3 regions of the Shewanella eurypsychrophilus genome follow, and region 3 is predicted to be linked to each of the others. Evidence: predicted binding sites of a transcription regulator. Region 3 holds the regulator's gene; each other region holds the start of a gene.
What was found. Region 3 encodes MetJ, which represses methionine synthesis genes. Its sites were predicted from a motif close to TAGACGTCTAGACGTCTA; they were not measured.

Region 1: metA (homoserine O-acetyltransferase MetA) is a predicted target of MetJ. The motif match lies at 966-983, and genes of this name have one in related genera.
Region 2: metH (methionine synthase) is a predicted target of MetJ. The motif match lies at 2,385-2,402, and genes of this name have one in related genera.

What each region holds. Positions count from the first base shown of each region.
Region 1 covers NZ_CP045503.2:1,638,256-1,646,487, reverse strand. Annotated here, with positions in the region: gene metA (homoserine O-acetyltransferase MetA) at 1-903, opposite strand, end outside; gene FM038_RS06870 (BCCT family transporter) at 1,310-2,887, shown strand; gene FM038_RS06865 (3'-5' exonuclease) at 3,000-3,716, opposite strand; gene FM038_RS06860 (DUF294 nucleotidyltransferase-like domain-containing protein) at 3,720-5,603, opposite strand; gene FM038_RS06855 (SDR family NAD(P)-dependent oxidoreductase) at 5,831-6,598, shown strand; gene ompW (outer membrane protein OmpW) at 6,667-7,353, opposite strand; gene FM038_RS06845 (nucleotidyltransferase family protein) at 7,930-8,232, opposite strand, start outside.
Region 2 covers NZ_CP045503.2:4,770,748-4,778,979, forward strand. Annotated here, with positions in the region: gene FM038_RS20425 (sensor histidine kinase) at 1-1,824, opposite strand, end outside; gene metH (methionine synthase) at 2,517-6,272, shown strand; gene FM038_RS20435 (Fic/DOC family protein) at 7,292-7,897, shown strand; partial or broken gene FM038_RS25440 (vitamin B12 dependent-methionine synthase activation domain-containing protein) at 7,908-8,086, shown strand.
Region 3 covers NZ_CP045503.2:732,580-740,811, forward strand. Annotated here, with positions in the region: gene FM038_RS02960 (SDR family oxidoreductase) at 293-1,012, opposite strand; gene FM038_RS02965 (LysR family transcriptional regulator) at 1,269-2,174, shown strand; gene FM038_RS02970 (conjugal transfer protein TraF) at 2,420-3,628, shown strand; gene FM038_RS02975 (sulfite exporter TauE/SafE family protein) at 3,914-4,651, opposite strand; gene metJ (met regulon transcriptional regulator MetJ) at 4,750-5,064, opposite strand; gene metB (cystathionine gamma-synthase) at 5,297-6,457, shown strand; gene FM038_RS02990 (bifunctional aspartate kinase/homoserine dehydrogenase II) at 6,480-8,232, shown strand, end outside.

The DNA of each region.
Region 1 (8,232 bases), 910 kb from region 3:
TAGGTTATAGGGCGTTAACTGATAAACGTAATAGTTAAGCCAATTACTGACCAGTAAGCTTCCATGGCCATGCCAGCGAGCTACAGGCTCTTTATCTGGATCATTATCTCTAAAATAGTTTTGCGGAATATCAGGATTGAGCCCTTCAGCAAGATCGCGTAAATACTCATCTTTCAAAGTCATCTTTTGATATTCAGGGTGTCCCATCACAAATAGATTTCGACTATTTGTACTCAGCACCATGTATGCACCCGCTTCATCAGACTCAGTTAATACCTGCAGCGCAGGATGAGCCTTAAGTGCAGCCACATCGATTTGTGCGAAACGGGAGTGAGGTGCTAGAAACTCATCATCGAAACCCCGTAGCAAAGGGAAATGCTTATTGGTGCGTCGATGAAGGAAGACGCCAGAGCGCTTAGATTCTAATAGCTTTCTGTTTAAACCATACAAATGATAGAGAGCAGCATGAGCAGCCCAACAAAGAAATAGCACAGAAGTCACATGTCGTTGTGACCAATCTATGATCTCTCTGATATGGTCCCAGTAAGTCACATCTTCAAATTCAATCTGACCTAGCGGTGCGCCTGTGATAATCAACCCATCATAATTTTTTTGGCGAATGGCCTCAAAATCACGATAGAAGTTATTCATATGATCGATAGACGTGTGTTTAGACTCTTTATCATGGATTCTGAGCAGATCCACATCCACCTGCAGTGGTGTGTTTCCTAGTAAACGCAGCAATTGAGTTTCTGTCTCAATTTTATTTGGCATCAAATTGAGGATCAATACTTTCATCGGACGTATGTCCTGATTGGCTGCCCGAGTTTCGGACATAACGAAAATATTCTCTGACTCTAAAATGCCTGCTGCAGGCAGATTATCGGGAATTTTAACCGGCATACTGCGTCTCATCCTCTCTCTATTGATTAATCGTTTATCTCCTAATCATACATCAAGACCTCTAGATGTCCATACGTCCATCATAAAGTACTGACTCTAATGTTATTCTATTCTGCCTACGAACTGTAACAACCGCATCTATACTTGGCTATTTACAAGCAGGTTCTTTGTTCGATTTGGAATGCCTTGGGTCATCGCCGTCGCTGACACAAGAATGTCCCTAAAATTCGATAGATTTAACACTTAATGGGTCAACTAACTAAGAACTTGAAGCAAGAATTATTTAATCTTTTGTCTAAAAATGGCATAAGACGTGATTGCTTTCAGCATTAGGCTGCAAGTCGCCGCCTAATAAAGTAAAATAAAGCCACATTTTTCGAATGAAAGTTGTTCTAAACGAGGATCAATGAATACAAGAAAAGATAAATACAGTATTGATAATACCGATTACACAGTCGGGCAAGATAATATTCAAAAATGGGGTTTTGATGTTCACAACCCTGTTTTTGGGATCAGCGCAGCCTTAATTGGACTCTTCTTAATAGCCATATTGCTGGTCGAACCTGAAACATCAAAATCCGTATTAGATGGCATAAAATGGCAGATCATTGGGGCATTCGATGGTTTGTTTATGTGGTCTGCCAATATCTTTGTCCTGTTTTGTTTGGCAATGATTGTCTCCCCATATGGAAAAATCCGTTTAGGTGGTGATGAAGCAAAAACCGATTACTCGATGATGTCATGGATAGCAATGTTATTTGCTGCAGGCATGGGTATTGGATTAATGTTTTGGGGGGTTGCAGAACCTGTTGCCTACTTTACGGGTTGGTACGAAACACCGCTTAATGTTGAGCCAAACACAGCAGAAGCCGCTAAGCTGGCTCTTGGTGCCACAATGTTCCACTGGGGGCTTCACCCATGGGCGATTTACGGCGTGGTGTCACTGTCTTTAGCATTTTTCGCTTATAATAAAGGCTTACCGCTTTCCATGCGTTCAGTCTTTTATCCAATCCTAGGCGACCGTACTTGGGGCTGGCCAGGGCATGTTGTTGATATTCTCGCTGTGCTTGCCACTCTATTTGGTCTTGCGACATCTCTTGGACTTGGTGCACAGCAAGCCGCGAGTGGTTTCCACCATGTGTTCGGTATTGAAAACGGCTTAATGCTTCAAATCGCCATCATATTCATAGTGACGCTATTGGCCGTTGTATCGGTGATCCGTGGTATTGATGGCGGTGTCAAGATCATCAGTAATGTCAATATGCTGTTGGCGCTTGCATTAGTACTGTTTGTAATTTTAGTTACTTTTGCAGTATCCATGGGAACCATTCCAATCACTGTTATGGGATACATTGAAAACATTATTCCATTAAGTAACCCTATTGGTCGTGAAGACGAAGCTTGGATGCATGGCTGGACCGTTTTCTATTGGGCATGGTGGATTTCATGGTCTCCTTTTGTCGGCATGTTTATTGCGCGTATTTCACGTGGACGTACGATTCGTGAGTTTATGACAGCTGTGCTAATTGTACCAACGGTAGTGACTACACTTTGGATGTCAGTATTTGGTGGTGTTGCGATTAATCAAGTCATGAATAAAGTCGGTACGTTAGGCGAAAAAGGTTTAACAGAAGTGCCACTTGCAATGTTCCAAATGTTTGACGCATTGCCAATGGGTAGCATCTTGTCTCTACTTGCCATTGTGTTAGTGCTGGTCTTCTTTGTGACCTCATCAGATTCTGGTTCACTGGTTATTGATAGCATTACATCGGGTGGTAAAGTCGATGCGCCTGTTCCTCAGCGTGTGTTTTGGGCATTTATCGAAGGCGCGATTGCTGCGGCTTTGGTTTGGGTCGGTGGCACAGAAGCCATTGAAGCCTTGCAAGCGGGTGCCATTTCAACCGCCTTGCCGTTCACCATTATTTTGTTAGTGATGTGCGTCAGTTTAATCATGGGATTACGAACAGAAAGACGTCTTCGTTAATGTTCTGAACTGATAAATAAAATATAAACCGAGTGATGACTTATTTTGTAAATAAGGCATCACTCGGTTTTTTTATAGCCCTGAATTATAACCCTGATTTATAGATCGAGCTTTATAACCACAACTTCTTGATAGGTGTGTCTGGGCTGAAGTGGTGGTAGATTTGCGCTTGCAGTAGCTCAGCAGTCGCAATTGCATCGGTCAAGGCATCATGTGGCGGATAGGTTGGTAGATTATAGCGAGTGCGACTATTAGCAAGACGTATCGATTCTGGACGGGTATTTTTAAACCAATCTATGATTTTTTTCGGCCGAGCCTGCTGGATATCGGCTTCAATTTGCATGGTATCGATGACGGGAAAAACAATGCCTTCTTTGAACAAACTTCTAAGTGCAGCATCTAAAAAATCACGTTCAATTCTGCGATAATGCACCACCACAATTTTCCCAGCCAGCTCATCCAATAACTGCTCTAAGATACGCTGTAGATCCGGCGCACCTTTCAAATCTGAGTGGGTAATACCATGGATAATAATTGAATCTTCTTGGAGTTTATCTTCCGGCGTTATAAACCAGTGTTTCGCCTGTCTACAAGCGATTCGTTGCAGTGTAAAAGGGACTAGCCCAATGCTTATAATGCTGTTTTGATCTGCATCAAGACCTGTGGTTTCAAAATCTAAGGCAACAAAATCAATATCCTTAAGTTTGATCTCCTCATGGTAAGTGCTGGCATTATAAAATTTAGTCAATCGGCTATCTTTACTTTCTAGCGCTTTAATTTTCAAAAAAGCTTTCCAGTTTAAGATATCTTGATTACTGAAATTGCGCATTACTTACCCCTGCATGCTGTTGGCACTGTAGCGAAACTTTAAAAAGTTTTGCGCACTACTTAAGACCAAAAAGGCATCTTTTAGATTACGCCTTTCAAAATCGGACATGTTTTCAGGCTCGATATTGTTATCAGGCTCTTGATCTGACTCAATGTCTAGTGCTTGGTGGCGAATGCGAACCAAAGAGATAAACTCCATCGCATGTTGCAGATCTTTACCCTTTAATGGGGGTAAAATCCCCGCTTCGATGATGTCTTCTAATCGATCAAATGAATTCTGCGATTGAGATCCGATAGCAAGGGCGTGCACTCGAATGAGGTCGGCTAAAGGTGCTGTACCTCGCCTTTTTAAATTAATCGAGTTGTTATGGCGACCATCTTTTTCCATCACAAAGTCTTTAAAAAAACCAAGTGGTGGTGTGCGGTTTAATGCATTTCTAGCAAGACAGGCCAAGAAACGGTTGTTCTTTTTCGCCTTCCTCAGGATAAAGGCGTTCAACTGTTCAGCCCATTTGGGTCTGCCATACACACCGTAAAGATCGAAAAATATAGAGCAATTAAGCAAAGCTTGCGGGTTTGGGTTTTCAATCCAATCGGAAAAACACGCTTCCCATTGAAGTTGTGTTTTTCGATACTCAGGATTGGTTGCCATGATGTCGCCAGTACAATAAGTGTAGCCGCAAGCGGCTAAACCATCACAAACATAGGTTGCCAGAGCTTTGAAGTAGTCGCCGTGGAGTGACTCTTGATACTCGTTATCGAGGATCAGTGCATTATCTTGATCCGTCACGATAAGCTGTTCATCGCGGGCCATTGAGCCAAGCGCTAAGAAGCAGTACGGTACAGGCGGCGGCCCCAATTTTTCTTCAGCCAATTCAAGCAGACGCTGTTTAAAACTTCGGCCGATTTCAGACATGGCTCGACCCACCATATGCGAGTTGGCATCTTCGTTTATCATACGAACAAAACAGTCTTTGAGTTGATTCGATAGCATGATCAAATCTTCAATGCTGTTTTGCTGAAAAATACTACTGACAAACAACAAGCTGTTTTGAGACTCATAACGAATGATATCGCTGACTTCAATTAAGCCAATGGGTTGTTTATTTTTTAAAATAGGCAGGTGGTGAACGTTATAACGAAGCATTAGCAGCATAGCTTCAAAGATATAGGCATTGTGATCCAAAGAGATGAGTTCTGTAGACATCACCTCGACCACTTGGGTATCGACATCTAACCCTTGCGCGATCACTTTTGAGCACAAATCGCGCTCAGTAATAATGCCCACAAAGCTATTACCACCTTCATCGGAGAGGTTTGGATCATTGATAATTGCAGCAGAGACATTCTCTGCTGACATAATTTTGGCCACGTTCCGAATTGTGGTGGTGGTAGGGAGCATCACAGGCTCGCCACTGAGTAAGGTCTTTACCTTGGATGTGGTCAGTGAATTAGCATCATCACTATTATCTTCAACAGCTTGCTGTAATCTGATACTGCCTTCTACTTCAACAAAGTCGGCAAAGACATCATAACGCTCGCAAAATTCATCAAAAATATTTTCTGGAATGCAGTATAAAAGCGTGTCTTTAAGCGATTTGGCTGGATAACGAACTTTATTACTGGTCAGCAACCCCATTTGCCCAAATAAGCAACCTTGGTCAAGGCGGTTATACAGCTCACCAGTACGACGATATATCTCGACCACGCCACTGCGGATCATAAAGAGGTCGTGTATTTTATCATCAAATTCAATGATCATACTGTCAGCTCGGTAGTATGAGATCTCGACACTTTTTGACACTTCGATTAACGCTTTTTCTGGCAGTTGATCAAAAGGTGGGTACTGGCGGATGAAATTTCGAATTTCAAGTAGCTCGACTTCCATTATTCGCTCGATATTGATGATGATTTGAATATATGAACACCAGTATATGGTATCTACGGGATACATGCAGCTAGGGTATTTCTCAAACTCTTATTATTTATATTTATGTGTTTGCCATCGACAACTGAACAGGATAAACCTCACGCATCACAGCCTTTAGCTATTCATCTTGTCCTCTGTGTAATATCTCCCTATCATGAGTCACCCATTTGACGTCGAATAGCCTAATGACCAAAGCAACTGCCATTATTGTGGGCGCGAACTCACTTTTGAGTCGCGAAATAGCCAAACAACTTGCAGAGCAAGGTGTTGAGCTAGCCTTACTTGCACAAGATCCTGAATCTCTGAAAGAGTTCACTGAGACCCTTGCGACTAAAGCTCAAGTATATCCACTCAAGATTGAACAGCCCCAAGATATCATTACCACTCTGGAACACGTATGGCAAAGTATGGGCGGCGCGCATCTTGTCGTCGTAAACACTGGGCTTAATAGCTATGATCCACAATTACCTTGGCTTCCTGAACAAGACATTATAACCGTCAATGTACAGGGCTATGCCGCTATCTGTAATACCGCTTTTAAGCTATTCAGAGAACAAGGCTATGGCCAACTTGCCGCGATCAACTCTATTGCTGGACTCCGTGGCGGACCGAGTGTGGCTTACCACGCCTCTAAAGCATTCGCTAGCAATTACTTAGATGGTTTAAGCATGCATGCCCAAAGGCTCAAGTTGCCGATTACGATCACGGATATCCAACTTGGTTTGCTCGATAAAGCGGCGATGCAGCAAAGTCGCCTATGGTTATCTCCTCCCGGTGAGGTCGCCAGACAAATTATTAAAGCAATGCAGAAAGCGAAACGTAAAGTCTATGTCACCAAACGTTGGATGCTCGTCGCTTGGCTAACTAAACTCTTGCCTGAGTTTGTTTACAATACTCGCCATTGGCGTACCAAAGAAGAGCGTAAAGCAGCGCAAGCTGCCGGAAAAAAGTAATATTTCTCAATGTTTAAAATGTAAAAAGGAGCCCCGCAGGCTCCTTTTTACATTTCAAGATAAGCTAACTAGAATGTATAACCTACACTGATCATGTAAACCCAAGGGTTGATATCAGTTTCAATGGTTACAGGTACACTCGTGTCTGTTCCCGCATTGTCGAACGTATAGTTAAACTTAGCATCGGTACTAATTTGAGCGTACCAAACTGAAGCATTTACCAGCCATTGCTTATTCACCTGATAATCGATACCTACTTGACCTGCAACACCCCATGAATTACTCAGGCTTAAATCAGACAATCGACCATCCACATCATTGGTTATTTCATTATCAAAAAAATTGGTGAAGTTAACACCAACACCAATATAAGGGCGTAATTTAGAACCTGATGAGCCAAAGTAGTACTGCGCCACTAGAGTCGGTGGAAGCTGCTTAGTCTCTGCAACCTTACCCACACCATTGATAGATATATCATGGCTGAAAGGTGTTGCCGCCAACAGTTCGATTCCTATATTGTCAGTCAGCATATAGCCAAAGTTCAGACCTAATTGAGTATTATCACTCACTGAGAATTGGCCTAAATTACCTAAATCTGGGGTTTCAATATTTTGGCTAGATTCGTTAGGGGAAACCATAGCTGCACCAGCACGAACGATAAAATCACCTGCTTGGTGAGCTGAAACAGAAGAGGTAAAGCCTGCGGCCAGTAGGGTGGCTGCGATTAGACCTGAAACGATACTTTTGTTCATCATACTACTCCATTAATACAAGACTTATTGTCGCTTTTTATTATCATGATCATTACATTTGCGGGCATCCTGCCAGATCTAAACTCGCAACAAATTGATCCAAATCAACAAGCCGTCAGATACCTATTTATAAGTACGTCAAGGTGATATTGATCACGCTTTAATAACAAACATTGAAAATACACCTTAACATTTAGTGACCTAGGCCTCACCTACGATAATGCGCTCTCCCATTACTTATACCAATTCCATTAAACATATGATCAATTCAGAGCTTTCTCAGGGCTTTAAATTCAAGGCGCATTGTTGACGGAATGGTTATTCCCTTTCGAGGCAATGCAACGCAGAAGTAGAAGCCCTGAGAAGCTCACGAAGTGCGGGTTTAAAAACACTTTAAGCTGCGAAAGTGGCTTTCGATATAGAATAACTATTAGCTTCAATCCCCTTATCTTGCCTACAGCGTTTTTAACTCCCGCTGAATGGTCACTTGTTTAATGGAAATGGTATTAGGACCCATAAAGGATTAGGCTTGTTGGCACATAAGGCAAAAATTAACAGAAAAAAAATAGGTGGGACGGATCAGGCTAATTTTAGTTTAGGGTAGCGGGTGAACCAGGCTTTCTGGTCTTTTCTTGCATTGAATAGTGACAGTTCACGTTTAGGGTTGTGAGTTAACTTTAGCTCAAACAGGGATCCAAATCCAAAGGGTGCAACAAAATCAAAGCGGTGATCTGGTCGCGACAGGTGAACACCTATCGCCGTCTCACATTCAGGCCAGAATGACATGGCATGTTCACAGCTGGTATAGGGGGCATCACAGTTTCGAATATGCATTCTCGCCTGATTCTTAACCGACCAGGGCAGATGAGGTGCCCATGATTC
Region 2 (8,232 bases), 1.8 Mb from region 3:
AGCGGCTCCGGTTATACCGCTTAACACACGCTCAGTGGTACGTTCTAAATTGGCCAACTCCTGAACATTAATCAGTTCAGCCTCACTCAGCTCTGCCTCTGCGAGGCAGGCCGCTAATTTAATATCTGCGAATTCTGGGGTGAGATACTGGCTAAAAATGCCTTTTAATAGTCCAAGCTTAGGCGCTAGATCGATATTTCTAGGTAAGGCATCCATGATGGCTTCATCTTCGGCGACCCGTTCAGCCATCACATCCATAAACTCGGCATTGTAACGCTTCTCCTCGCCAGACACTTTGGAATACAAGCTGCCAAGTACCAGCGCCGAAATATTGGCTACCATCGACCAAAATGCACCGTGGCTAATCTTGTGCATGTCTGTACCTAACAAATGCTCAGGATGCAGCCAAGCGATATCGAAGGGCCCCGAAATTAAAATATCGGCATTAAGCCAGCCACTCTTCATGATTGCGGGTAGTAACAAACAATACGCCCAGATCCCAAAGCCGGCACACAAGCCAGCAAAGGCACCTTTTGCTGTCACCTGTGGCCAATAAAGACCCGCAATAACTAAAGGAAGAAACTGCAATACAGCCGCGAATGAGAGCATCCCCATGTTCACCAACATGTATGACTCGCCTAAATAGAGATAGAACACCTGCCCAGCACCGAGGACAATAAACACCGCCAGCCAACGAGACTGCAGCAAGTACTTCTTCAATCGACTATCAGGCCTGAACCATTGTAAAATGGGCAGCACCAAGTGATTGCTGAACATGGTTGATAATGTCATACCTGACACCATCAACATGGCCATAGACGCAGAGAAACCACCGATAAAGACAAACACAGTCAACGCCTTCTGCTCGGCCAACATAGGGATGGCCAACATATAGCTGTCTGCAGTTTCAGGCCCTAATAACAACATGCCGGCAGCGGCGATTGGCGTAACAAATAGGGTCATTAACATCAGATAGATGGGTAGCCACCACTGGATCTTTTTAACATGATTGGGTTCAGGATTTTCAACCACCATGACATGAAACTGACGAGGCAACAGCATAAAGGCTGAACCTGCCAAGATAAGATAACTAAACCAGGTCATAAACTCAGGTTTCGACACCATCTGCTGCGCGGCATCAGGCATCTCGGTCTCTAGCAGACGGAAGATTTCCAGCGGGGAATCGAACATAAAAAAGCAGATAAACACGCCGACCGATAACATGGCTAGCAGCTTTACTATGCCTTCAACGGCTAGCGCCAGCATCATGCCAGGATGTCGCTCTGTGGGGTCTAAATGACGGATACCAAAAACAATGGTAAAAAGCGCAACGCCTAACCAGACCAACCAGGCTGTCATGCCTGCACCTTCAGTCTCCGCACCGAGCACAAGGTCAATAGAAGTATTAATAGCTTTAAGCTGCAGCGCCAAATATGGCACGATCCCTATCATGGCGACTAACGCCGCGAGTCCGGCGAGAAACACGCTGCGATTGTATCTGGCAGAAAGAAAATCGGCGATACTGGTGACTCGATAGATCTGTTTAATCAATAAAACCCGCTGCATCAAAGGCCAGATCACCAGCATGAGTAGCGTTGGCCCTAAGTAGATAGATAGCATCAAGATACTGGAACGTGTGGCAATCCCCACACTGCCGAAGAAGGTCCAACTGGTACAATAGATAGCTAAAGAGAGGGTATAAACGATGGCGCTCGTGGTCAGCTTCTTTGCTCTTTCACTGCCTGACTCAGCCCAAGTCGCAATCACATAAAGTATTCCCACATAGCCTAATATGACCAGTAGTAAACCCGTAGGACTCATCATACCTTTACCTCCACAGGGAGGCTGAATAAGTTGAAGAGATTGAAGTGAACTAGGTCATATCGAATACCTACATAACCTACTGTTATGTGAAGTAGCAAACCCGTCGGACTCATCATACTTTTACCTCCACAGGGAGGCTGAATACAGCAAAGGCCACTGATGCCGTTCCACTGCTAGCTGGCACATTTAAGCTGAGGATATGATGAAACCGAATTTCATGTCTTAACGTCATCGATAAACTTATTTAGACAAGGCATATAAAAATAGGATTAAAGAGAACCAAATCAGGCTGATGCTTATTAATATTGCTGACAAACTAGAAACAAGGTTATTGGCCACAGGCCAAGAGACAATAAGTAGCCAACTCACTAGGATCAGCAACCTAAAGGCTACCTGATTATTATTTTTACTCCACACAAGTTGTTCTCCAGCAAAGAGCCTGCTTAAAGCATAGTTCAGCACCCGAAAAGAGTGGCAGAATCATTCACAAAAGGGATACGTTGCAGCTTAATATTTATACTAACAAGTCGGCTCGACACATAGCCGAGTCTGGTTTAGTATAGACGTCTATACGTATAAACATCCAAAACTCACAAGTAATAAATTGTCCAATAAGCGCACAATTATTAGTGATACATTGTTAGTTTAGCGCTTCAAATTAAGCAGTTTTGTAGTTAAGGCAGGTAGATTTTATGACCACTGGCACCCTAAGCACCACACAAATAAAACAAAAAGGTCAACAACTCGAACTACAGATCACTAAGCAGCTCATCGAGGGAATACTGATCCTAGATGGCGCCATGGGCACCATGATCCAGGACCGTAGATTTAGCGAGGAAGATTTTCGCGGCGAGCAGTTCAAAGAATGGCATTGCGATGTAAAGGGTAACAACGACATGTTGGTGCTCACCCAAAGCGATGCTATCAAACAGATCCATAAAGATTACCTGCTTGCCGGCGCCGATATTATCGAGACCAATACCTTCAATGCGACCCGTATCGCCATGGCCGATTACGACATGCAGGAGTTCTCGGCCTCTATCAATCTTGAAGGTGCACGCTTAGCGCGCTCAGCTGCCGATGAAGTCGAGGCTGAAACGGGTCGCCATTGTTATGTTGCCGGGGTCTTAGGCCCAACTAACAGAACCTGCTCTATTAGCCCGGATGTGAATGACCCAGGCTATCGTAACGTCAGCTTCGATGAGCTGGTCGAGGCATATGTCGAATCCATTAACGCCTTAGTTTCTGGTGGCGCCGATATCATCATGGTGGAAACCATCTTCGATACTCTCAACGCCAAAGCCGCACTGTTTGCTATCGAAACGGTATTTGATGAACAAGACTTCCGCTTACCTATCATGATCTCAGGTACCATTACCGATGCCTCGGGTCGAACGCTCACCGGACAAACTACCGAAGCCTTCTACAACTCACTGCGCCACGTTAAGCCACTGTCTATCGGCCTTAACTGTGCCCTTGGGCCAAAAGAGCTGCGCCCCTATGTCGAAGAGCTATCCAAAATTTCTGAGTGTTTTGTCTCTGCCCACCCAAATGCAGGCCTGCCCAACGAGTTTGGCGGCTATGATGAGAGCCCAGAGCAGATGGCTGAGATTATCGAGGAGTGGGCTCAAGAGGGCTTTCTCAACATTATCGGTGGCTGTTGTGGTACCACACCGGATCATATCCGAGTTATTCGCGAAGCCGTTATCCAGCACCCTGCCCGCCCGCTACCGGATATTCCGGTGGCTTGTCGACTATCGGGTCTTGAGCCGCTCACCATCGATGAGAATTCGCTATTTCTCAACGTCGGTGAGCGAACTAACGTCACTGGCTCGGCAAAATTCCTGCGCCTGATTAAAACAGGCGAGTTCGAAGAGGCGCTATCGGTTGCCCGCGATCAGGTCGAAAACGGCGCGCAGATCATCGATATCAATATGGATGAGGGCATGCTCGATGGCGTCGAGATCATGCATAAATTCCTTAATTTAATCGCCTCTGAGCCTGATATCTCCCGGGTGCCGATCATGATTGACTCCTCTAAATGGGAAGTGATCGAGGCCGGACTTAAATGTATTCAGGGTAAAGGCATCGTTAACTCTATTTCGCTCAAAGAGGGCGAAGAGAAGTTTATCCAGCAGGCCAAGCTCGTGAAACGCTACGGCGCCGCAGCCATTATCATGGCGTTCGATGAAAAGGGCCAGGCCGATACTAAGGCGCGTAAGATAGAGATATGTACCCGTGCCTATCGGGTATTGGTAGATAAGGTGGGCTTCCCGCCAGAAGATATTATTTTTGACCCCAACATCTTCGCCATTGCAACAGGTATCGAAGAGCACGACAACTACGCCGTCGACTTTATCGAGGCCACGGCCGAGATAAAACGCACCTTGCCCCACGCAATGATCTCCGGCGGTGTATCGAATGTCTCCTTCTCGTTCCGCGGTAATAACCCAGTACGCGAAGCCATCCACGCCGTGTTCCTCTATCACGCCATTCAAGCTGGCATGGATATGGGTATCGTTAACGCCGGACAGCTGGCGATTTATGACGATATCGACCCTGAGCTCAAGAAAAAGGTCGAGGCCATAGTCGGCAATTTTCCTTGCACCGCCGTCGATAAGAATGGCGATGCCACCAATAACACCGAACTGTTATTAGAAGTGGCGGAGAAATTCCGCGGCGACGGCAGCCAAAACGTCAAGAAAGAAGATCTCGAATGGCGCAGCTGGGAGGTCAATAAACGCCTGGCTCACGCCCTAGTGAAAGGCATCACAGATTATATCGACCAAGACACGGAAGAGGCGCGAGCAGCCTCTAGCCGTCCGCTGGATGTGATCGAAGGCGCTTTGATGGACGGCATGAATGTGGTCGGTGACCTATTCGGCTCGGGTAAGATGTTCCTGCCACAAGTCGTAAAATCTGCCCGAGTGATGAAAAAAGCCGTGGCTTACCTAAACCCTTACATCGAACTAGAAAAGACCCCTGGTCAGTCAAACGGCAAGATCTTAATGGTCACAGTTAAGGGCGACGTGCACGATATCGGTAAGAATATCGTCGGCGTGGTACTGGCCTGTAACGGCTATGATGTTATCGACCTTGGCGTTATGGTGCCCGTAGAAAAGATCATCGAAGTCGCCATCGCCGAGAACGTCGACATCATCGGCATGTCAGGGCTTATCACCCCTAGTCTCGATGAGATGGTGCATAACGTTAAGAGCTTCCATAAGGCAGGCTTAACCATTCCATCGATTATCGGCGGCGCGACCTGCTCTAAAATTCACACCGCAGTGAAAATTGCGCCGCACTCGCCAACTGGCGCCATATATATCGCCGACGCATCCCGCGCCGTACCTATGGTGTCGAAGCTGATCAATAACGAGACTCGCCAAGCCACCATAGACGCCGCCTATCAAGAATACGATGTGATGCGCGAAAAGCGTCTGTCACAGGCCAAACGTAAGATTATCACCACTATCACAGCTGCCCGTGAAAACCGTTGCCAACATGATTGGGAAAATTACACCCCATTTATCCCTAACCAGCTTGGCCGTCAGGTATTCGATGACTACCCATTGGAAGATCTGGTCGAGCGTATCGACTGGACACCGTTTTTCCGCAGCTGGGAGTTACATGGACATTTCCCTAAAATCTTAACCGACAAAGTCGTCGGCGAAGAGGCGACTAAATTGTTCGCCGATGGCAAGGCCATGCTGAAGAAGATCATCGATGAGAAGTGGCTCACCGCCAAAGCGGTTATCGGTTTATTTCCAGCCAATACCGTTAACCATGATGATATAGAACTGTACACCGATGAATCACGTACAGAGCTTGAGATGACCACCCATCACCTGCGGATGCAGATAGAGCGTGTCGGCAACGACAACTTCTGTCTGGCGGACTTTGTCGCACCAAAAGACTCAGGTGTTGCCGATTACATGGGCGGCTTCGCAGTCACTGCGGGCCATGGCATTGACGAGCATATTGCGCGTTTCGAAGCCGACCACGATGACTACAGCGCCATCATGCTCAAATGTTTAGCCGATCGTCTAGCCGAAGCCTTCGCCGAGCGTATGCACGAACGTGTACGTAAAGAGTTTTGGGGTTATGCCAGTGACGAAGTGTTAGATAACGAATCGCTTATTCGTGAAAAGTACAAAGGCATACGTCCAGCGCCAGGTTATCCTGCTTGCCCCGATCACACAGAGAAAGGCCTGCTTTGGGACTTGCTCAAACCTGATGAGACTATCGGTCTGAACATCACCGAAAGCTACGCCATGTATCCTACTGCAGCAGTGTCTGGCTGGTACTTTGCCCATCCTAAATCGCGCTATTTTGGCGTGACTAATATAGGCCGAGATCAAGTCGAGGACTATGCGGCACGTAAAGGGATGAGTATGGCTGAGACTGAGCGATGGTTAGCACCAGTGTTGGATTATGATCCTGAGTGATCATGTTTACTCTTTAAAGTTGTCACCCCGGTAACGCTTCTGAGCCGGGGCCCAGCTTTTACCTTTCCAAACTTCGTTTGAAATAAAATCGTGGAATGCCATTCCACACCAGGCCAAAAGGGGAAAAGCGCTTGCTCCCCTTTTGGAAATCCCCCAGCGCCCCGGCGAAGTTGTCTTCCTCTGTTCTTATGGATAAATGACTACCGCTTCCGATGGTACATCCACTCTAGTAGAAGAAGTCCGAAAGCTAGTCAGACATCCGTGTCTGACTCACATCATTTATTCCAACGCCCTTCGGCAACTTCCAACGGGGACAGGTTGTAACTTTAGGCGGCGCTTGGGTTAAGTAGTGAAAGCTTACTCTGACCCCGCAAACCCTTTGCTCGGTGGCCAACGGCCTAAAGTAAAGAGCCCGTCATTCCGGCTATGCTTGTGGACCGGAATCTAGCTTTCGCTTTCCAAACTTCGTTTGGATGTAGATCGCAGGGTTCCACCCTGCACTGGGCAAGAAGGACTGCTCGTCCTATCCTCCTTGCATCCACCATGACGCCCGGCGAAGTTACATGCAGTTGAGTATGGGCCTCATGCTCACTTGAAAATAGCTAACGTTTCCGATGGCGCGTCCAAGCCCCCCGAAAACTAGTCCCACATCCGTGTGGGGCTTACGCAATTTTCTACGACGCCCTTCGGCAACTTCCAACGGGGAATAGTTGTAGCTTTAACCTTCATTTGCTATAGCACTGTGAATTCTTACTCTGACCCTGATTACCCCCCTGATATTCAAAACCAGCCATATATACCCTATTCATTCTTGTATTTCAAAGTAACTAAAATAGTGTAAACTTAATTTGCTGGTTAAATTGATTAGAGAATGATGATGAAAAAAAGCAATGTTACATCCAATGCTGAACGTACATTTAAACCAAGCCTACAAAATATGAAAACGAGTTTAAGTTATGAAGGGCTTAGCGTTAAAGCAAACAGTACAAGTAAAACTATCTCCCAATTGAAAGCACAATATGCGCGATAAGTACGGTACAGAGTCAGATCCATATTGTTACCCAGACAGCGATACTCTAATCAACCTTTTCGATATACACGATCCCAATACTCTAAGTGAAGCAGAAACCGACTTCTACGCCCAACGACTGCTCGCCTATCAAGCAACTGACCCATCCCTATCTCACTTTACTCTTAATCATTTGCAAACGATTCACCACCACCTTTTTCAAGATGTGTACAATTGGGCTGGTGAAATAAGAAGCATTGATGTATCGAAAGGCAGAACTCGATTTTGCGCTGCTAGCCGCATAGTCCAGCAATCCTCAAAGGAGTTTTCCTTAATCCCACAACTTAGTGAGATATCAGACTTAACAATATTGATTGCTGCTTTTGCCGACATTTATTGTGAACTTAATATTATTCACCCTTTTAGGGAAGGTAACGGCAGAACCCTGCGTTTATTTTTTGAAGAGTTAGCATTTGTATTAGGACAGGAATTAGTATGGCCAAATATCGATAAAGAGCAATGGGTACAGGCAAACATTGCAGGCTATAACGGAGATTTACAGCTGCTAATTGAGATTTTTACGATTGCTTTTAATGCAGAGAATCACGAAATATAGTGCGATATAAAGCTACACCATGCTCCCAACAGCGAGGTATCAGGTTGGTACTTTGCCCACCCATACCCACCATAAGTAACGCTACTTTGGCGTGACTAATATAGGTAGAGATCAGCTGAGCGTAAGGGGATGAGTTTGGCTGAGACTGATAGGTGGTTAGCACCAGTGTTGGATGATGATCCAGAGTAATCATGTTTACTCTTATTAGTGGGGATTCCTGAATCATCAGCTATCCCCTGTCATCCCGGCGATACTTTTAGGCCGGGATCTAGCTTTCCAAACTTCGTTTTGATGTAGATCGCAAGGTTCCACCCTTCTCGCATTGAAAAGTAGGG
Region 3 (8,232 bases):
TAGTTATTCTACGTTTAAGCTCGTTAACACAGCATCAGATGCGCTAAAACTCGCCTTTCAGGAGTGTTTTTGGCTGCCTACTTCTTCGTTGAATAGATTCACAAGGGAACACCATTCCATCACCTATTCACCTTGAATTAGTTTGCCAAAAATAACTCTGAGTAGCTCACTTTCTTATACTGATTGGTATAAACTCAGTTTTATGCCCAAGAAAAACCCCGGTATCAGAGATGACACTGGGGTTTTTAAATAAATATAGAGTCTGTTCAGGCTCTTTGTTTACTATGACTTTCTACGGCTGTTGACGTGTTGGCGCTAATACGATTTCACGTACACAAACATTCTGTGGCTGCTCGAAAGCAAATACAGCAGCATCAGCAACGGCTGTAGGTTCAATCACGCCACCCATAAACTCTTTCCACTCTTGGTAGCCCGCTTTAATCTCTTCATTCGTCGTATGGCTAAGCAGTGCCGTTTCAACCGCACCCGGTGCGATAGTCACCATACGTACATCGTCCATTGCCACTTCTTCACGGATATTTTCCGTTAAGGCATGAACGGCAAACTTAGTTGCACAATAAGCGGCATGGTTAGGGAAGGTTTTACGACCCGCAACAGAACTGATGTTAATGATGGTACCGGTTTTACGGGCTTTCATGCCAGCAAGAACAGCGTGAATACCGTTAAGTACACCCATGACGTTAACGTTTAGCATCTGGCTCCACTCTGCTGGATCTTGCACATCGGCAGCGCCGAGTAACATAAGACCAGCGTTATTGATTAGGCCGCCAACGGGTCCGAATTTTTCTTCAGCTGTCGCAATCGCTGCTTTCATTGCTGTTGCATCAGTCACATCAACACTAATACACAGTGCATTTTCAAGCTTCAATGCTTGCATTGGCTCAACACGACGAGCGAGTAAAAGTAGTGGGTGGCCTTTAGCGCTAAATGCTTGTGCCATTGCTGCACCGATACCAGAAGATGCGCCTGTAATTACGATAAGTTGTTTCATCTGTTTATGCCTTGTAACTGAGTAATAAGGGGGATCGGCGAATGTTTAAGCCGTTCATTTAAGTTGCATGCATTATAGAAGTAGAATCATTGTTGATATATGCCTTAAAAAGAACATGATTATTTCCAGGTGACTACAAATAAAGTAATCTAAGCTAAGCCAGTATTGAGTACGGGTCCTTTATCGAAATCTAGTCAGCAATTGATGAAAGACCAATTAATACTAATGATCGAAATGACTGTGATGAGAGCTGAGCATGGGTAAAAGTGATATAAATCTAGCGGATATTAAGGCGTTTAGCGTGATTGCTGAGCTGGGAAGTTTTACTCGGGCGGCAGAGAAGCTGGATTGCTCACGATCTCACCTTTCGAAGCAGCTGACGAATTTAGAAGCTTGCCTTGGGGTAACGCTGATCACCAGAACGACGCGGGCTCAGCGTCTGACCGAGCAGGGCTCAGCATTTTTTAATCGCTGTAGAGCTGCTTTAGACAGCATTGATCAGGCAGTGGAGATCGCTGTTGATAATGCTCAGAGACTACAGGGAAGCATCAAGATTAACTGTGTCGGTGGCTATCTTGGTGAAGAGGTGGTGGCGAGCTTAATTAATGATTTTATTTTAAAATATCCCGGGATCTCGGTGGAGTTAGATTTTAGCAGTCAGCGGGTCGATCTGCTGGTGGATCAGTTCGATCTGGTTTTCAGGATGGGTGAATTAGAAGATTCTGGGCTGGTGGCTCGTAAGCTGATGGACATTACCAATTTGACGTTAGCATCGCCTCAATATCTAGAAGCTAGAGGAGTGCCTGAAGATCCTAAATCGCTCAAGGCTCATCAATGCATTACCGGCTCAGTCAATAACTGGTCATTTTTCCATATCGACAACAAAGATCGCAAGCTAGATGTGCATATCAATGGTGCTTTTCGCTGTCGTAATGGCAGAGCAATGAAGCATAGCGCAATAGTGGGCAATGGTATCGTTAGGCTACCTAAGGTCTATTGTGCTGAGGAGATAAACAAGGGGCAATTGGTGTCAGTTTTCGATGATTGGCAAATAGCCGATACTCCCTTCTATCTTCTCTACCATAAAGATAAATACCAGCCTGCGTTATTAAGGGAGTTTGTCAGTTTTACTGCCGAGCATTTTAGGGATTACGTGTATTAGCATTTAATCAATAACAGATAAATATCAGCTGTTTAAAAAAGATCAAAATAAATACCCAATAGTGTTGGTTTTTTGAGCGTTTATCGTACACAATTCTGAATGTTGGACTATCTTTAAATTCGACTGTTTATTACATCTCTCTACATTCTTTAATGAACTTATTTCAGAGCGCTAGGCTGAATTTTATTGAGTAAAAGAGAAGGAGTAAACATCAGAAAATAAAAATAAAGATAAGGGCTGAATGGATGAAAATGCTCAAACTCGCACTCTGCTGTGCACTCTTACTTTCTTCGATACTCATTTCGTTGACGGCTATCGCGGGTCAGCAATATTATGAGGCTCGAAGCGATGCTATGGGCGGTGCTGGTGTGGCCTCTTCAAATCGTGAAGGTGCAGCATTTATCAATCCAGCTCTACTTGCTCTCCAAGCGCCTAAGTTCAATAATTTTGCCATGTTACTCCCCGTTGTAGGTGCCGATGGCGCCGATAGCGATCAGATGATCGATAAGTTTGATTCACTGCAAGACTCCTATGATGCTTTAGATGCTGCGATTAATGCGAGTGATGCTGTAGCAGTCGATCTCCATAGAGATGATCTCGTTAACGATCTGGGATCCTTAAAAGATAACAATGCCTATGTCAGTGCTGGCCTGGGCTTTTCAATCGTGCTGCCTACTCATAGAATGCCGATGGCAGTGTTTTATAAAAGCTATATTGATGCCATTGGAGTCGCTGCAATCGCTGAGTCTGATATCGATAGTCTTAATGCATTAGATCCCAATAATCCACCCGTACTCGCTGATTTAGATTCACAAGGAGCTGTGGTTGCCGGTGGGGTGTCGGATCTTGGTGTGGCGTTAAGTTTTCCACTATCTATCGTCAATATGCCTATTGCTATCGGTGTATCGCCTAAGTTTCAACGCATAGATACTTATAACTACGTGGTGAGTGCCAATAACTTTGATTCTAGTGATTTCGATGACTCGCAGTATCGCAATGACGATACGACATTTAATGTCGATGTGGGCATTGCGATGGAGCCGCTATCTGGCTTAACGGTCGGTTTGTCTGGACGCAACCTTATCAAGCAAAATGTTGAAACCATAGAGAGCCAGGGCCGAAAATATACCTACCAAGTTGAGCCTCTTTTTACTGCTGGTGTGGCTTATGACTGGGATAGTCTTACGCTAACTTCGGATATAGATCTTAATGATCATAAACGCTTTAAAGAGTTTAGTGGTACTCAGTATTGGCGTGTAGGAGGAGAGTTGAAGGCGACAGATTGGTTTGCACTGCGTCTAGGTTACCGCCATGACATGAAAGATAATACCGCTAACATCTACTCATTAGGCACTGGCTTTGAATTCGGGCGAGTATTTTATCTCGACTTAACTGGCATGCTAGGTAGCGACGATGCCATCGGCGGGGTTTTACAAACGTCATATCATTTTTAAGAGCAGTTTCGAGGGCGCGACTGCGTCGCTGCGAGGCCGCTTCGCTATGAGTTCGTAAACTCACTTCGAGAGCGGGAACAAGTTCCCTTCGAGTTCGCCAACAAGTTGGCTGCGAGCAAAGAGTAGCAGCCTTTGGCCTGTCTTTTCTCGCAGCAGCTTTGCTGCGTCCTCGCAGGGCGAAGCCCGCACTCGAAGGCCACAGGCCGTCCTCGCAGTGACGAAGTCACGTCCTCGCAGCAGCTTTGCTGCGTCCTCGTAGGGCGAAGCCCGAACTCGTACCTTCTCTTAGCCTAATTCCATTATCGACTTTGCCGCCAATACCGTCGCACAGATTGAACATAATATGAGTGTTGCTTTGCGAGTCCTATCTTTATCAATTCGTCCAACCAGTCTTCCTGCTACTAAGTAACCTAAAATTACAGAGGGTAGCAGCATTAGCGATAGCCAGAGGTGCTTAATACTCAGTAAGCCAGTGATTGCCAGAATAGCTAGAGCTATCATGGAGCTGAAGATAAAGAAAGCCGATAAGGCGGCTCTAAACTGACGGGCATCTTTTCCTGAAAGGAGAATTGCCAGTGGTGGGCCACCGATAGCGGCGATATTGCCAAATACACCAGATATTATGCCTGCGCCAAATAGGCTCTTACGATTCACGGCTATGTTGAGCTTCAGCAAACTCAATATGACTGCCGTGGCAACAATACCCGATATAGCCAGCCCAAGAATGGCTTGTGGTGCATATATCAATAACCCTGCACCGATAAACCCTCCAGGTATTCGCCCAAGTAACGCATATTGCAAGCCATTAAACTCAAGGGCGCCTCGCTCTCGAAATAGGGTCAACAAGGAGATAGAGAAACCCATCATGATAACGGGGGCAGGCACCAATTCAGGATCGACAATATACAGTAGGGGAGAGGCGACGATGGCTAAACCGAAACCGATAAGGCTCTGTGTCAACGCGCCGCAGAAGATGATAAGGGAGGCTAGCGCTAGTGTCGTCGGATCTATCATTGCAAACACGGCGATTTCTCTCAATATTGGGCGATGTCTTGCTAAAACAACTAAGGATCGCATGGCGATCCTTAGTATATGACTGGTAAAGCGTTAAGTGAGTAGGGTTACTCTACATCTTCCCATTCGATACCCATCTGATCCATCAAGCGCTTCACTTCGGCTGGAATGGTATCTGGTTTATCTTTAGATAGATCATCATCGTTAGGCAGAGGTTGGCCTGTGTAAGCATGCAAAAATGCCTCACATAACAGCTCGCTGTTAGTGGCGTGACGCAGGTTATTGACCTGACGGCGGGTGCGTTCGTCGGTAAGAACCTTAAGTACCTTCAAGGGAATAGACACAGTAATTTTCTTTACTTGTTCATTCTTCTTGCCGTGTTCAGCATATGGGCTGATGTAATCGCCATTCCACTCAGTCATTGACTCACCTGTAAATTCAAAATTCGGGGCAGATTTTAACCCTTTAAATTGTGCAGTCAAATTATTGCCTCTTATTTATGACAATTGCAAATAGATTTCTACAAGTTTGGACGTCTAAACGGCTATAACTGGTTGACGCTGGCCTTTCGCTTAGGTACATTTAGACGTCCAGACATCTCTTTCCACTTTTTGTGGTCAGTATGGTGTTCAGTAAATAGTTTAGGAGTAGTAGATGACCGAACGTAAGTTAGCCACAATTGCAGTGCGCCAAGGGATTGAGTCCGATACCCAACATGGTGCCGTGGTGCCCCCTATCTATTTATCTACTAACTACTCCTTCGATGGGCATAAGAATCCCAGAGACTTTGATTACAGCCGCTCAGGTAATCCTACCCGTTCGATTTTAGGTGATGCGATTGCCGGACTCGAAAAAGGGGCGACAGGGGTTGTGACTTGCACAGGTATGGCAGCAATCACATTGGTGACCAGCTTGCTTGGCCCTGATGATCTGCTCGTGGTACCCCATGATTGTTATGGTGGTAGCTACCGTCTGTTTACCAACTTAGCCAAAAAAGGGGCCTTTAAGCTAGCCGTTGTCGATCAGACTGACAATAAAGCGCTTAATGCTGCGATAGCGCAAAAACCTAAGATGGTCTGGCTGGAAACGCCCTCTAACCCTCTGCTAAGAGTGGTTGATATCGAAGAGATCGCTAAAGCCTGTAAGGCCGTCGATGCGTTAGTTGTGGTAGATAATACCTTCCTGTCACCTATTCTGCAGCAGCCCTTGCTACTGGGCGCCGATATTGTTATTCACTCCACCACTAAATACATCAATGGTCACAGCGATGTGGTTGGTGGCGCCGTAGTAGCCAAAGATGCAGAACTCGGCGAGTTGCTTCACTGGTGGTCAAATACCTTAGGGCTGACGGGGTCGGCGTTTGATAGCTATCTGACCCTTCGCGGTATTCGCACCTTAGCGGTGCGTATTCGTGAGCATCAAGCCAATGCTCAGCGTGTTTTAGCTGTGTTAACTAACAGCAATGCGGTCGATAAGGTGTATTATCCAGGTCTTGCCGATCACCCTGGCCATGAGATTGCCGCTAAGCAGCAAAGAGGCTTCGGTGCCATGATCAGCTTCGAGCTTAAAGGTGGAGAAGATGAGCTGGTAGCATTTCTTGACAAATTATCTGTGTTTTCTGTCGCAGAAAGTTTAGGTGGGGTAGAGAGTTTAGTCGCGGTTCCTGCGACAATGACTCACAGAGCTATGGAGCCAGAGGCTCGAGCAGAAGCTGGGGTTAAAGAGACCCTAATCCGTCTTTCAGTGGGTATCGAAGATGCCGACGATTTAGTTGCCGATATTGAAGCTGGACTTGCCGCAGCGGCAAGTTGTTAATTTCGGTAGATAGGAGTTAAAGATGGCGCGTTGTCATTTGCATAAATTTGGTGGTTCTAGCTTAGCGGATGCAGATTGCTACCGCCGTGTTGCTCATATCCTTCTCACTCACGGCAATAGCGATGATCTCGTCGTTGTATCGGCTGCGGGTAAGAGCACTAATTTTCTTTATAAGCTACTAGAACTCAAAGACACTAAGCAGTTGTGGCAAGAAGAGCTACAAGTGCTGATTAGCTTTCAACAGAATCTGATCGAACAGTTGCTCTCTAATGAGCAAGCAAGAAGCTTAAGGGAACGCTTATCTATTGATAAATATCAATTAATTAGTTTGTTCTCATTAGATATTCTTAATGAATATAAACGCAGTGAAGTGGTGAGCTTCGGCGAGCGTTGGTCTGCGCGTTTACTCGCGGCCTTATTGAGAGAGTCTGGTGTTGCGGCGTCGGATATTGATGCAAGAAGCTTATTGATTGCCGATGAAGGTGCCGTTCCTCAAATCAGGCTCGATGAATCCCGCGAACGCGTACAGGCATCAGTTGCGAATCACCCTAATGAGCGTTTGATTATCACAGGCTTTATCTGTGCAAACAGGCACGGTGAGACCTTGCTATTGGGTCGTAACGGCTCAGATTACAGTGCAACCTTGATTGCCAGCTTAGCCGATATTGAACGTGTGACTATCTGGACCGATGTTGAAGGTGTCTTTAATGCCGATCCGAACAAGATTAACGATGCTAAGCTGCTTAAGAGTCTCTCTTTAGATGAGGCTAACCGTTTAGCACACTTAGGCTCACCAGTACTGCATAACCGCTCACTACAGCCATTATTTGATACCCAAGTGAGTCTGGCAGTACGTTCAAGCTATGCATCTCACACTGACTTTACGCTCATCGCGCCTAAGAGTTCTCAAGCTAGCGCGCCAGTGGTGACAAACCTTCCGAGTGTGTCGCTATTTACCTTCAGAATTGCCAGTGATATTGCAAATCTAGCAGACTTGCTCGAAGAGGCGGGTCTGTTGCCGCTTGCTCATTGGAAGCTGGCACATAATTGCGTCGAACTTGCCTTTACTCACGAGAATCAGAAACAGGTTCAAGCAATTTTAGAAACCGAAGCGCTGGGGATCTCAGACTTAAGTCAGAGAGATGATTTAGGCTTAGTGGCGTTAGTGAGCGCCGATGCAGGGCTTTATCGACGCGGCTTTGCCCGATTGTTAAGTCGTGATGCCAGACCGCTATTTAAAGATGGCTTAAGTTTGGTGACCTTAGTACCAACATCGCAAGTCAATTTACTCACTCAGAAGGTGCATCGTCGCTGCGCTGGACCGCGTAAGCGCATCGGTGTGTTGTTATTGGGTATTGGTAATATTGGTGAGGCCTGGATCGATCTGTTTAGCCGAGCTTGCGTCGCGTTAAATAAAGAGTTAGAAGCCAGCGTTGAGCTAGTAGGGCTACTTAGCTCTAAGAAGGCTTTGTTAAAAGAAGAAGGTATCGAGCTAGATTCTTGGAAAGAGGTATTTGAGCAACAGGCTACACCTTGGTTATATGATCATATGTTTGAGCAGTTACAAGCGCTCGATTGTGATGAGATCATCGCCTTAGATATCAGTGCCAGTGCCGATTTGACTCTGCAATACCCTGAGTTTTTCTCTCGTGGGATCCATGTGGTTAGTGCGAACAAGCTAGCGGGATCTGGTCCTTTGGCTTTTTATCGTGAACTTAAACAGCAACTGGGTAATCGCAGACTGTTCTGGCGCTATAATGCGAGTTGTGGGGCAG